DNA from 2 places in the Paenibacillus sp. RC84 genome. Region 2 is predicted to be linked to the other one. Evidence: riboswitches for the same ligand, from Rfam matches in the RefSeq annotation. Region 2 holds a riboswitch; the other holds the start of a gene.
What was found. A riboswitch is a leader RNA that binds a small molecule or an ion and turns the genes downstream of it on or off. The one in region 2 is predicted to bind cobalamin.
Positions count from the first base shown of each region.

Region 1 (7,098 bases), on a different contig from region 2:
ACGGAACGAGCTTTCTGGCGTCCTATCAAGTTACGCCCCTGTTCGATAAGGGGGAGAGAAAAGGCGTCGTAGTCGTTTTCCGGGATGTGACGAACGAGAAAGAAATTATCCGGGCCAAAGAATTTGCCGAACAGGCCGACCGGGCCAAGTCGGAGTTTCTGGCCATTATGTCTCACGAACTCCGCACGCCCATGAACGGCATTATCGGAATGACCGGGCTGCTCCAGGAAACGATGCTGGATGAAGAGCAGCGCAGCTATACGGATATTATCCGGGAGAGCAGCGACGCCCTGCTGCATATTTTGAATGAAATTCTGGATTTCTCCCGGATCGAAGCCGGCAAAATGGAATTAAACCTGGGCGCGGTCGATTTAAGGGAAACGCTGGCGGGCGTTCTGGAGCTTTTCCGGGTAAAAGCGGAGGAGAAGAACTTGAAGCTCTCGTACGATATCCCGGCCGGGGTGCCCCGGTATGTGCTGGGGGACGAGGCGCGAGTCAGACAAGTGCTGATCAATCTGATCAGCAACGCGATCAAATTCACCGAGCAGGGCAGCGTATCGGTAGCGGTGGAGATGACGAATTCTCCCGATCCCCAGTCGGTCCTGCTGGAATTTAAAATCCGGGATACGGGAATAGGAATTCCTGCCGGGAAAATCCACCAGCTGTTTCAATCGTTCTCCCAGCTTCATCCCGCCATTAACCGCAAATACGGCGGTACGGGTCTCGGCTTGTCGATCAGCAAGAAGCTGGTCGAGCTGATGGGAGGCGAAATCGGCGTCGAGAGCGAAGAGAACGCCGGCTCGACTTTCTTCTTTACCCTGCACTCCAGTTTAGGCGGCTCAGAAGCGCCGGACACGGCTCCCGCGATCCCTCCGGCGGAAACCGCGTCTGTTCCGTCCCTTCCGGAGGCGAAGCCTGCGCCGCTGCGGGTGCTCATTGCGGACGACCATCCCATGAACCGTAAGCTGCTTCATACGTTAACCGGCAAGCTGGGTTATTCGGCGGATGTCGTAAACAGCGGAGCGGAAGCCGTGCATGCTGCAGGAGAGCGGGCGTATGATTTGATTTTCATGGATGTGCAGATGCCGGTCATGGACGGGCTCGAGGCGACACGTCTAATCCGTGAACAACACGGGCAGAAGGCAGTATCTCCCGTCATCATTGCCGTAACCGCTTTTGCCAGAGAAGAAGACAAAGAACAGTGCCTGGCATCCGGGATGAACGATTATATCAGCAAGCCGATCCTTGCCGATGAGCTCAAGCGTCTGATTGCCGAGTGGTCCGCTCGGATAAAAGATCGATAGAAGCCGTGAAAACCCGCCGTGAAGCGGGTTTTTTGTTTGTACAGGCCCGAATACCGGGCCTATCCGCACCGTATGCGATTTGTGAAGTCGATCCGAATGTTTTATAATAAGCTACATTTAAACCTACAATAGATTAGCCGCATACAATAGTTTAGGTGAATACGTCAGTATATTACTGGAGGAATCTTCATGCAGTTTATTAATCAGGCGGCCGTCCAGCAAGTTCTTGATCTGCTTAAGGGCCAAGACCTGTATATTCATCTGGAAATGACGAACGGGGCTTATGCTTCTCATCTTGACCAGTCCAAACATACGGCCTCGACGTTTATCCGCAATTCGAAGATCCGTTATCTGCAGGGGTCCATTGCCGGAAACGGCCCTTACCGGGTAGGGCTCAAAATGGAAGACGGCTGGGTTTATTCCGAGGGACTTACCCATTGGGATGAAACAGAGACGCAGAGACTGATTTTGTCGGGACATGATAAGGACGGCAAGCTCGTCGTTTCGCTGCAGCTGAGCCGCGCCCCTTTTTAACTTACAAAGAGAGAAGGTAGATGGAGATGGAACGACACATACTGGTCGTCCTGCCGCATCCCGATGACGAAGCGTTCAGCGTATCCGGTACGCTTGCCGGCCATATACGGCAGGGAACCCCGGTGACTTACGCATGCTTGACTCTGGGAGAGATGGGACGCAACATGGGCAATCCCCTTGCGGCCAACCGCGTGACGCTGCCTGAAATCCGCAAAGCCGAGCTTGAGGAATCGTGCCGGTCAATCGGAATTCAGGATCTGCGCATGCTGGGCTTTCACGATAAAACGATTGAATTCGAAGACCGCGAACTGCTCGTCGGCAAAATCCGCGGCCTCATCGACGAGCTGAATCCTTCGCTTGTCATTACGTTCTACCCGGGCTACAGCGTGCATCCGGATCATGACGCAACGGGCGCCGCCGTGATTGACACGGTCCAGCGAATCCCCGTGGAAGAGAGACCGGTCGTTCACTGCATCGCTTTTTCCAAAGGGTGCGAAGATGTGCTCGGCAAAGCGGATATCGTGAGCGATGTCAGGCCGTATCTGGGGCAGAAGCTGGGCTCGATCCTTGCACACAGCTCCCAGTTCCAGCTCAACGGAAAGCTGAGCGGCAAATCCGCGGACGACAAAGAGGTGCAGGAACGGTTCGGCCACGAGCGGTTATGGACCTACCGGTTTCAATAAAAGAATGTGCGGAGCGGAAGCCGTTTGCCGCACGCCGAAAGACCGCCAAGGAGCAGGCATATCGTTCCTTGGCGGTTTTTTACCGTTATTCGAGGGAGAGGGCGGCCTGAGCGTTGGCCGCGTCGTTTTCCAGCAGTTCCTTCAGGTCATAAGCGGGGTACGCACCGTCCGCATACATCCGGTTGAACACTTTGGCGTGAAATTCGACTGCTCTCAACAGATGATTCACAAAGGTTGCCCGGAGACGGGGAGTCGCGGTTTCCGTGAGGGCACAGGCGTAGCCGCGTACGGCGGTTTTGGCAAAACCGAGAAGCTGTCCCGCTTCCAGGACCGGCAACTCCCGATTTTTATTCCTGGAGGAAGCAGGCGCTTTGGGATAATACGCCAGCAGCTCGTTCAGATTCTGCTCCAATGTTTGTATCGCCTCTCTGAAGAGCGTTTGAAGCCCTTCGTCCGTAAGCGTCGGCAATTTTTGTTTAAAAGCGATCAGTTGTCCGGTTTGAAGGCCCACAAGCTCGTGAAGCTCCAAAGTTTCGTGCCAGGCGAGATGCTTGGGGACTTTCGGCAGGCTCATCTTCTCAGACTCCGTTCGTGGGGTTTCTAACAGCCTATGTGAAGGGGCGGAAATTAGTAAGTTGTCAGCATCTACAGACGGAAGTTCAAGTTTACAGAAAAGTTAACGGTGAATAGGTAAAGTTAATTGATAAATATTTAATACCTATCAGGGATGCGACAACGATGCTAAGATATTTTTAACCTTAACTAAGGAGCCCTCGGAGTGCCGAATAATAGCAGCCTTATTTCAAAAACCGTTTTAATAGCAGAAAAAGCCGGATTAAAGGACATTACTCCTCTCGAGCTTGGTAATGGCGGGAACCTGATCGTTCATTTGGCCCCGTATCCGATTGTGGCCCGGATAGCCACTGTGCTTTCAAAAAATCATGCAGATTACGCCTACAAGGTACTGGTGCGTGAATTAAGAGCCGCACGTCATCTCCAATCGAAGGGAGTGCCGGTACGCTTGCCAACGGACCGTACGGATGCAGGACCCTACGATATTGGCGGCACATGGATGACGTTTTGGAAGTATGTTCCCCCTACAGAACTGCGGCGCCCTTCGCCAAGCGAAGCAGTTGAACTGGTTAATAGACTTTCACTGGCATTGAAAGATTTTACCGACGAGATTCCTCTGCTTGGTGTTTGGGAGCGGACATGTCAATCGGCTTTTAGATTAATGAAGCATCCGGATCGGCGTATACAAAATTTGCTAAGTCTGTTCTTCGCGATGGATAGACAGATGCGTCTCGAAACAAGTTTGCTGCTACCGTCTCATGGAGATGCCCATTCAAGAAACTTATTACCGAGTCCGGAAGGCTGGATCTGGTCGGACTTTGAAGATTTATCCTGGATGCCCGCCTACTGGGATTTGGCTTCATATGTAGGCAATCTTGCATTATTCAACGGAATTCAGGAGCCAACCTTTCAGTATATCTGGAGTCAGATGAATAATCAGGCCGAATAAGCAAGCTTTTGGATTTGCCGTTACCGCACGCATACTGATGTCCACTTTAGGTAACTTGGATTTCGCACTTTCAGGCAGCGGAGATTTGGAATTCGCATATAAACAGCTTGGGCTGGCAAAAGAATTTATTCATCAAATCAACCTGATTATTGAAGGGAAATAGCGGAGTCATAAACCGTCGCGGCTCCACTTAATAGTCCGAAGTTTGGCGGGCCCGCCTTACCGGTACATCTGCTTGCCCGCACGCTTCGGTCATTTGCCAAAAAGCCGGATTTGGACTACTATTAACCGTGAAGTTGTTTGGCATGCACGTTTTTCTTAAGACAATGGATTATCAAACATTCTTTATTAAACAGGTTCCGGTTCTTTCTCCGGGGAGAGGGAACGGATTAAAAGGGAAGTTCGGTGCAATTCCGATACGGTCCCGCCACTGTAAGGGGAAAAGGGGGGAGAAGCCCCGGCCGAAGCGCATCACGTCACTGGTTAATCCGGGAAGGCGCGCATAGGGTTCCCGAGTCAGGAGACCTGCCTGTTTACCGGTAACTTCATTCCTACGCAGATAGGATGGCGTTGATGCGAATGTTCTCCCTAATCGTCCGGGTCCTGACCCGAGCGTATTCATGCGATGAACCCAAACATCCTGCCTCCGGCGGGATGTTTTTATTTGTTTCGGATCGATGGACTCCTCCGGCTTTACAGGTAAAATGAAGTCCGCCGCATTTTGATCGAAAGAAGTATGACTAACAAGATCTTCAAACCGTATGGGGAGGCAAACGATGTATTACGGAGTCAAACTAAATACGAATTACAAAACCCTCTGGCAGGAGGGGATGAAAGACTGGGACGGAAATCTTCCCGTACGGATGACCGATGACGTCAAGGAAGAAGGGTTCTGGAACGCTTTTATGAAAAAGAAAGAACAAGCCGGGGTGGATTCCTGGGTCGCCAACCTGCGCAAGGAGCTGATCGCTTTTATCGATCCCGGCGAGGATGTGCTGGAAATCGGTCCCGGCTGGGGAAACTATACGTTCGAAGCGGCCGAGAAAGCGGGTTCCCTCACCTGCGTCGACAGCTCCGAGAGCGTGCTTGCTTACCTGAAAGCCGCAGCGGAGCGGAAGGGCTGGAATCATTTAAACTTCGTACATGCCAAGTGGGAAGAACTTCCCAAGGTGGAGCGAGCCGACGTGGTATTCGGCGTCAATTGTTACTACCGGATGCAGGAAATCGACCGGGCGCTGCTGCACATCAACAACACGGCGAAGCGTCTTGGAATCGCGGGCATGGTTAGCGGTCCTGAAAGACCGCATTACAAAGACATTCAGGAGCAGCTGGGCTGCCGGATTAAATTTCAACGCCGAGATTACATCCATTTGCAGAATCTGCTTTATGAATTGGGAATCGATGCGAACTGTAAAATGGTCAACCTGCACAAAACGTATGCCTACGATACGGAGGAAGAGCTGCTCAAGGACAACCTGAGCGCGGTTTTGGACAAGGAATATGACCGCAGGAAGGCCATTGATCTCTTGTACTCTTATGTGCGTGAAGAAGACGGCAGGCTGATTTACCCGCACAATTTCAAAGCGGCTCTCCTTTACTGGAAGCCGGAAAAACGGCTGGAACCTGCGGACCTGCCTGCGGAAGTGAGACGGATCGTGCAGGTTTAAATCCGAGCCGTTGAAGTATTATCCCGGTAACGCGGTTTCGCGTGCCGGGATTTTTTTGGCTTCACGGACCGGACAAGGGAAGCTTGTCATAGATTCGGGCAGATTCGCATAGAGATGAAGAAGAGGATCGGGATAAGGGAGAAGTCTTTTTTGTTGAAAAACGTAATAATTACGATTAAAATAAAGATACTGTTTTACACAGGAGGGGAGAACGTGCATTTCAGCGGAGCAAGCAGAGGGATGAGAAAAAGACACCTGATTTATATCGCAGCGGGAAGTTTCCTGGTTATACTGGCTTGGCAAGCCGTACGGACAGGGAATGCGGCGTTGCCGGACCCTTCGGTCATCCGCCTGTTCAAGACGATGTTTATCGGCATCGTGCTCGAAGCGGTTCCTTTTATTATGCTCGGTGTGCTGCTTTCCTCGTTCATGCAGGTCTACATCCCGGAGACCTGGATCCGCAAAGCGATCCCCCGGAATCCTTTGCACGGATTCGTGTTCGCCTGTCTGCTGGGCATCCTGTTTCCGATTTGCGAGTGCGGCATGATCCCGGTCGTCCGGCGGCTGATCAACAAGGGAATGCCGCTGTACATAGGCGTAGTCGTCATTCTGGCGGGTCCCATCGTCAACCCGGTCGTCTATGCGGCGACATACACGGCGTTCCGGATGAATCCCGAAATGGTGTACGCCCGGATGGGACTGGCCCTTGGAGTTAGCGCGTTTATCGGCTTGTTCGTGTACGCGTTTATTAACAAAAATCCTCTGAAACACAGGCTGGACTCGCTGTACGCCGGGAACGGACAAGACTGCGCGCACGTGCAGGGCGGCGGCAAATTCGTTACGATGATGGGTCACGCGGGCGGGGAATTTTTCGATATGGGGAAATATCTCATTTTCGGCTCTCTCCTTACGGCCGTTATTCAGGCGTTTGTGCCGAGAGGCGATTTGTCGGCGCTGGGGGAGGGGGAGGTGCTTCCGCATCTGTTCATGATGGGATTTGCCTACATGTTGTCGCTCTGTTCCACCTCGGACGCCTTTGTCGCTTCTTCCTTTCTCCAGACGTTTTCCAAAGGCTCCCTGCTCACGTTCCTCGTTTTCGGGCCCATGCTCGATTTTAAAAGCACGCTGATGCTTCTGTCCGTCTTCAAAACGAAGTTTCTCCTGCTGCTGGCCGTTCTTATCACGGTGACCGTGTTTGCCGGTTCCGTAGTGGTCGAGCATCTTTATTTCAGGTAACCCTTTGAATTGGGGGAGGTGAACCGGGTGGAAGACAAGCGCGCTTACGCCTTCCATTATTTTATCCGGGCGGCGATTCTATGCGGGTTTTCGTTCTATATCGTTTATCTGGTCAAAACGGGCAGCATGCCGCATTATTTGGCGCCCCGACT
Region 1 is NZ_JBGBYL010000005.1:244,071-251,168, forward strand. Features, by position in the region: gene ABH899_RS13730 (PAS domain S-box protein) at 1-1,304, shown strand, start outside; gene ABH899_RS13735 (YojF family protein) at 1,494-1,838, shown strand; gene bshB2 (bacillithiol biosynthesis deacetylase BshB2) at 1,865-2,521, shown strand; gene ABH899_RS13745 (spore coat protein) at 2,607-3,095, opposite strand; gene ABH899_RS13750 (aminoglycoside phosphotransferase family protein) at 3,300-4,043, shown strand; cobalamin riboswitch at 4,381-4,590, shown strand; gene ABH899_RS13755 (class I SAM-dependent methyltransferase) at 4,820-5,710, shown strand; gene ABH899_RS13760 (permease) at 5,924-6,946, shown strand; gene ABH899_RS13765 (TIGR03943 family putative permease subunit) at 6,974-7,098, shown strand, end outside.
Region 1: another riboswitch for cobalamin. It lies ahead of ABH899_RS13755 (class I SAM-dependent methyltransferase); the one in region 2 lies ahead of ABH899_RS10625 (FecCD family ABC transporter permease).

Region 2 (7,098 bases):
TAAACGCGCTTTTCCAGCCCGCATAGGCAAAATCCGGAGCGGCCTCCGCGAAAACTTCCTTGGACGGATATGTTTTCGCGAGAACGGGAACCCGTTTGTAAGCTTCCTGCAGCTCCGGGAGGATCTGATCGTCCAGGTAGGCGGTGCCGGCCATATTTTTCTCCAGGCCAAGCGCAAGCATCACTTCCGTAGCATGCTGATTTAAAGTGACGGCCCGTTTGGGCGCTTCCGAAAAATGAAGCTTCTGCCCCATATTATCAAGTTCTACGGCTGCCGCCGGTGCTCCCGTTGACTCCGCGGTCCCTCTCGGTACAAGTGCTTTGGTTGAATCGGAAGCGGAGCAGGCGCTTATAGCGGCCATGCACACAAGAGTGAGGCATAAATATAAAGAAAGTTTAAGAGATCGCATAAGATTCAAAAGGATTCCTCCGTCTGTTTTAGTCCGGCGTTATAAAAAGATTCCGGCAAGTACGTAATGACCGGCTTGCCTGTCAGGGCGTGCCGGTTCACCTCGGCGTGAACGCCGAATATGTCCCGGAGAACAGTAGGGACGAGAAGTTCCGCGGGCGTTCCTTCCGCCGCAATCCTTCCCTCGCTGATGATGTAGAGACGGTCGCAATAGTAAGCCGCCATATTCAGATCGTGAAGGGCGGCCAGCGTCGTGATCCCCAGCGAGCGGACAAGCTCCATGATCTGGAGCTGGTAGCGGATATCCAGGTGGTTCGTCGGCTCGTCCAGAATCAGAAACTTCGCCTGCTGGGCCAGCGCCCGGGCGATAAGCACCCGCTGCTTCTCGCCGCCGGACAAGGTCGCGAAGCTGCGTTCTCCGAAGTGTCCGAGTCCGACCGTTTCCAAGGCCCGGAAGCATATTTCCCGGTCCGCTTCCGTATCGCTTTCGTACCATTTCTTGTGGGGATATCTTCCCATCAGAACCATGTCCGCCACGCTGAAATCGAACTCGACGGAAGATTCCTGGCTGACGACGGCCATCAGTTCGGCCGCTTTTTTGTAGGGCAGATTCAGCAGTTCCCGCTCATCCATAAACACTTGTCCCGCGTCCGGCTTAAGCTCGCGGTAGACCGTTTTGAGCAGGGTCGATTTCCCGCTCCCGTTCGGGCCGATCAGGCCGATAAACTCGCCTTCGCGGACGGCCAGGTTTACGGAGTCGAGGATTTTCCTGGCGCCTATGCTCAAAGTGAGATGATTCGCTTCCATGTTCATTTAGAAGCACCTCCGAACGCGTATGAACTTCTGCGGAGCAGCCAGATGAAGAACGGGCCTCCGCATATCGCGGTGACGATGCCGATCGGCAGTTCTTCCGGCGCAAGCGCGAGCCTGGCCAGAACGTCGGCCCATATGACGTAGACCGCCCCGAAAAGGACGCTGACCGGAAGCACCTTGCGGTGGTCGGAGCCGAGCACCAGCCGGACGATATGGGGAATCATCAGGCCGACAAAACCGATTGAGCCGCTGACGGACACGATCGTTCCCGTGATCAGCGCGGTCACGATCACCAGACAGGTACGGAACGCCGGCACATTGACCCCCATCGTTCCCGCTGCGCCTTCCCCCACGAGAAGAGCGTTCAACGACCGGTGCTGAAAGAGCAGGAAAACGATACCGGACACCACGATCAGAGCCGGTGCGGTGAGGTATTCCCACTTCGCGCCGGCCAGGCTGCCCATCAGCCAGTAAACGACGGAGCGGATGCCTTGGGCATTCGGCGCCATCGTGACGATGAAGCTCGTAAACGCCGACATCATGCTCGCAACGGCTGTTCCCGCAAGCAGCAGCCGGGTGGTCGAAATGCGGCCTCCTACCTTGGCGAAGGTAAAGACAAGCGCCATCGCGACGAGGGAACCGATAAAGGCCGAAACCGGCAGCGCGTAAGCACCGAGAAACGAGAAGCCGCCGAACAGCAGAACAAGGGTAGCCGCAACCGACGAGCCGGACGATACCCCGAGTATGTAAGGATCGCCGAGCGAATTGCGGATTAACGCCTGGATCGTCACTCCGACCGCGGACAGGCCCGCTCCTACGACAAGACCGAGCAGGACGCGGGGAAAGCGGATGTTCCAGATAATATGCTCCTGCGCTTTCGTCCAATCCCGCTCGACCAGGCTGCCGATTCCCGGCATGTGAGATAGAGCGATCTTCCAGACCGTGACGGGCTCGATCCGAACGGAACCGAGCATGACGGCTATCGTCACGGAGATCACAAGGAGAAGCGACAAGCCGCCCAGCAAGAGCGGAAAAGCGGTTAGAGTGCGCGCCGTCCCGTATTTTTTTGCGGATGCGGAGCGGGCGCCCCTGGCCTCCCCGGTCTCCCGTACCGTTTCTTTATTGCAAACCGATTGCAAGTCCTCACCTCGACCGTTGATATTTTTAGGGCTGTCCATGCAAAAAAGCGCCTCCCCCTTCGTTTGCAGACAAAGGGAAAGACGCTCGTAATTTCAGTACGGAACGCATCTAACACCTCCCTATCTCCCGTAGGTTGCTCGTGTTACGGATACAGGCAGGTCTCCTGGCTATCAGCGTCATCATCGGCAGCAGTCTTCCCGGCATGGATACCAGTGACTGTGGTTGCTGCGACTCTTCTGTTACAGTGGCGGGACCGCGCCGGTCTTGCACCGGACTTCCCTATTAAGCTGTACCGCGTTAAGATTCCAACGGCAAGCACCTGTACCGACTTATTCAATTCATCGTCCGGCCTATATTTTACTTGAAATACGGAATGTGAACCGGAAGCATCTTGTCTATCATAGCGGATACGTCAAGAATCGGCAACATTTGACATCCCGCTTAATCCGGAAGCAGGCCCTGGATCTGCTCTCTGACCGTAGGATTATCCAGATCATGACCGAGAACGGACACCATGCCCCGGTCATCGCGTGACCGGATTAAGCGCCCGATGCCCTGCCTCAGGCGGAGCAGCATGTAGGGCATATCCACGTCTTCGTACGGCTGAGCCGAATCTTTCCGCTTGGCCGCAAAGACGGGATCGTCCGGAGGAAACGGAAGCTCCCAGACGATTACATGGGACAAGGACGGTCCCGGAATATCCAGTCCTTCCCACAGCGTTACCGCACAGAGGACACTTTCCTCGTCGTTCTGAAACGACGAGATGAGGTGGCTGATTTCCGCCGAGCCTTCAAACAAAAACCGGTAATCGGCGTACTCGGGATACCGTGTCATGTTCCGTTTGAAATCGCCAAGCGCCTCGCGGGACGGGAACAGGATAAGCGCCCGCCCGTCGGATTCCTTGAGCAGTTCCAGAACCCGTCCGGTCTTGTCCTCTTCCGGCTTGTCGGGATACAGATTCGCCTTCATTTGGGCGCTGTAATCGTAAGGGGAGGGAACGGAGAACGAAAGGAAGCTTTCGATGCCCAGGCTGCCCGCCATATAGTCGAAAGAGCCGTTGACGGACAAGGTCGCCGAAGAAAACACGACCGGCATTTTTTTCGAAAAGACGCGGTCTCTTAAAATTTCCTTGACCATTTTCGGCATGATGACCAGGGTGATTCCGTTGGAATCCTCCGTAACCCATGAAATGAGCTGACCCGGCTTATCGAACAAGCTCAAAGCAAGCTGAATCATTTCCAGGTGTTCCTCGACGATTTTGAGCTGGTAATCGTCCAGTGTGGACAGTCCGCTTTCGAACACAAGCTCTTCCTCAATCACGTCGATCAGCTGCCGGAACCGGCTTACTTCCCGTTTCAATTCTTCGCTCCAGGCGAATTCCTTGCGTTCCGAGGCCGGGACGGAATAACTGCTCTCGTCCAGCACGCGGAACAGCGTTTCACTCTGGACGATGGCCTCCTCGATGGCCAGGGCCAGCGTTTCTCTGACCTCGCCTTCCAGAAGCCGGATGACGATGCTTTCGAATACCGAATGCTTCAATTTGTAGGTGAGCGCGTTTTGCGCAGCCGTTTCAAGCAGATGCCCTTCGTCGAATACGACGGAACTGTGGTCCGGCAGAAGAGGAAGCTGACCTTCCCGTTTGCGGGCCTCGTAGGTCCAGACGTGTTCCATGTAGAAATCATGGGAACAAATAATCAGGTCGGCGGACTTGCGGTAATGCTCGCGCGACAACGTCTGGCCGCAGCGATGCCGCTGGCTGCAGACGAGGCAGTCCTGGAACACGTCCCAGCCGATACGTTCCCACTGCTCGTCCGTCAGCTCGGGGTACTCCTTACGGTTGCCGTACGGATAGAACGACTGGAGCGTGTCCGGGTAGTGGACGAACGAAGGAAGGCCGTGATAAATCTCGCTGAAAACTTCCTCGTCGTCAAAAGCGCCGCCCCGGGTGTCGTCCAGTTTATTCAGGCAAATGTACTGATGCTGCGACTTGCCCATCCGGGCGTCAATCGTCAGATCGAGATGCCGGGCGAGCTTGGCGATGTCCCCTTCGGGTTTGACCAGCTGCTCGATCAGCGACTCGTCCGCACAAGCGATAATCGCGGGTTTTCTCGTATAACGCGCATAAGTAAGAGCGTAAAGCAGATACACCAGCGTTTTCCCGGTTCCCACTCCCGCTTCCGCAAAGATGGTCTGTTTCTCCTGGTAAGCCCTCTCCAGCTGAAACGCCATATAAATTTGTTCGTCTCTCACTTCAAAACCGGCTTCCGGCAGAAGCTCGTAAAACACGTCGGCAATCCAGTCGCTTGCCTGCTGAATAAATGGTTTCGTCGGATCAAATGCAAATGGATAATTTCTCAATCTGGCCGTGCCTCCACATCATCGTTACGTACATCTGTCCATTATACCGCAAAAGATCCCGCTGCGAATCCTCCTTTTCTTAGAAGCGCAAAATAAAAATCCGCCCGGAGGCGGATTCTAAGTTTCAGTCACTATCGTTCAGTCATTGAAGTTTTTGGTGGAAAAGCATTGCATGACACATTCCGTTTATGCAGCAAAAAAAACCTCCCCTTCGCCGGGAGGCTTTTCCTTCTACACTTGCATGATTTTAATCAGATTCGTCGTTCCCGTCTTGCCGATCGGAACCCCTGCCGTGATCACGGTGTAATCGCCGGTTTGCAGCAGCCCCTGTGCGGTGCCGCTGGATACCGCGGCCTGAAACATGTCGTCGGTCGTCTGTACAAACTCGCCTTTCACGGGCAGCACGCCCCACAGCAGGCAGAGCTTGTTCAGAACCTCGTCGCTAGGCGCAATGGCGATGATCGGCGCTTTCGGTCTGTGCTTGGACACCATCCGTGGGGTATACCCGCTCATCGTCGGCGTCAGAATCGCTTTCGCTCCGATCGCCTCGGATGCGCGGACAGCCGCCTGACTGATGATCTCCGTCACATTGACCTCTGCGGGAACGCCCGCCTGCTGACGGCCGGTCTCCTCCATGTAAAGCCCCTCGGCTTTCTTGGCGATCGTGGCCATCGTGCGCACCGATTCGACCGGATACTTGCCGGCGGCCGTCTCGCCCGACAGCATGATCGCGTCGGAGCCCTGAAGAACGGCGTTCGCGACATCGCTCACTTCGGCCCGGGTCGGCCGCGGGTTGACCTGCATCGAATCCAGCATTTGAGTGGCGACAATAACAGGCTTGCCCGCGCGGTTACAGGATTCAATCATCACTTTCTGGAGGACCGGAACATCTTCGACCGGAATTTCAACGCCCAGGTCGCCCCGTGCCACCATGATTCCGTCCGATGCCTCCACGATGGCTTCCAGCTCGTCTACGCCTTCCTGGTTTTCGATCTTGGAAATGATCTGGATATGACCGCAGCCTTGGTCCTCAAGCAGCTGCCGGACTGTAAGCACGTCTTCCGCTTTGCGCACGAAGGACATGGCGATGATCTCAATCTTTTCGCGGATGCCGAATTCGATATGGCGGATGTCCCGCTCCGTGACTCCGGGGAGCGTCGTATGCACGCCCGGCAGATTAACCCCTTTGCGCGGCTTGATAACGCCGCCGTTGATCACTTCGCACGACACTTCCGTTCCCGCCGCCGAAACGACTCTCAGTTCGATCAGCCCGTCGTCGATCAAAATTTTGTCCCCGGCCTTCACGACTTGCGGCAGTTCGGCATAATTGACCGAGATGCGCGTGCTGTCTCCCGCGATTTCTTCGCTTGTCAGCGTGAGGCAGTCCCCCGCTTTCACTTCGCACGACGCTTCTTTGAGCAGGCCGATCCGTACTTCCGGTCCTTTGATGTCCATCAGCACCGGTACGATGGCACCCGTTTCTTTCGCCGCCTGACGGATCCGGCTGATCTGCAGGCTGTGATCCTCCAGCTCTCCGTGAGCCATGTTAATTCTCGCCACGTTCATTCCGGCTGCGATCAATTCCTTCAATACCTCGACGGAGCGGCATGAGGGCCCCATGGTGCAAACAATTTTTGTCTTCCGCATATGATCGGTCCTTCCTCTTCTTTAGTTGTCCCTATTGTAATTCGTTTCCGTTCGGGAGAAAATGAACTATAGTATTGCAATTGTACTATAGTACGTTCTATGAAGAGGGAACCATGATCAAATTAACAAACATCCGGCACGACCGGCTGGCGGAATGGTACGAGGAAAGCGAGCCCGGCGGCAGTGCGGCCGCTTCGTTCATCATGCTGAGCTACGGCCGCTGCCTGTACTGGATCGGAAACGACAAAATTATGCTGGAGCAAGGCGACCTTCTCCTGATCGGAGAGGGCGTATCCTATTACGGCAAAAGCATTCCGACCTTCTTGCACAACAAATATGTCGCAAGCTTCCATATTACGGAAACCGGTCACGAGCTGCCGCTTCTGACGAAACCTTGGGTAAAAATTCGCTCCGGCATGGCCGAATTTTTGCTTGAACGGACCCGTAAGTGCTACTCCGATTGGAAAGAGAACGAACCGTACGCGGCAATTCGCGGACAAGCCATTCTCCTGGAAATGCTCGCTCTGCTTAACCGCGAAGCGGATCAAGCGGCGGTTTCGTCCGAAACGGGAAAACATGCGGAACGGATGAAGCAGTATATCCGCGACCATTACCGCAAGAAAGTGACGAAAGACGAGCTGGGCGAATTTATCTCGAAAAGCCCCAACTATGCCGCCGCTCTTTTCAAAAAAGTAACGGGGCAAACCATCAGCGAATATGTCCATGCCGTAC
Region 2 is NZ_JBGBYL010000004.1:33,511-40,608, reverse strand. Features, by position in the region: gene ABH899_RS10635 (ABC transporter substrate-binding protein) at 1-409, opposite strand, end outside; gene ABH899_RS10630 (ABC transporter ATP-binding protein) at 415-1,221, opposite strand; gene ABH899_RS10625 (FecCD family ABC transporter permease) at 1,218-2,399, opposite strand; cobalamin riboswitch at 2,498-2,699, opposite strand; gene ABH899_RS10620 (ATP-dependent DNA helicase) at 2,803-4,719, opposite strand; gene pyk (pyruvate kinase) at 4,951-6,366, opposite strand; gene ABH899_RS10610 (helix-turn-helix domain-containing protein) at 6,480-7,098, shown strand, end outside.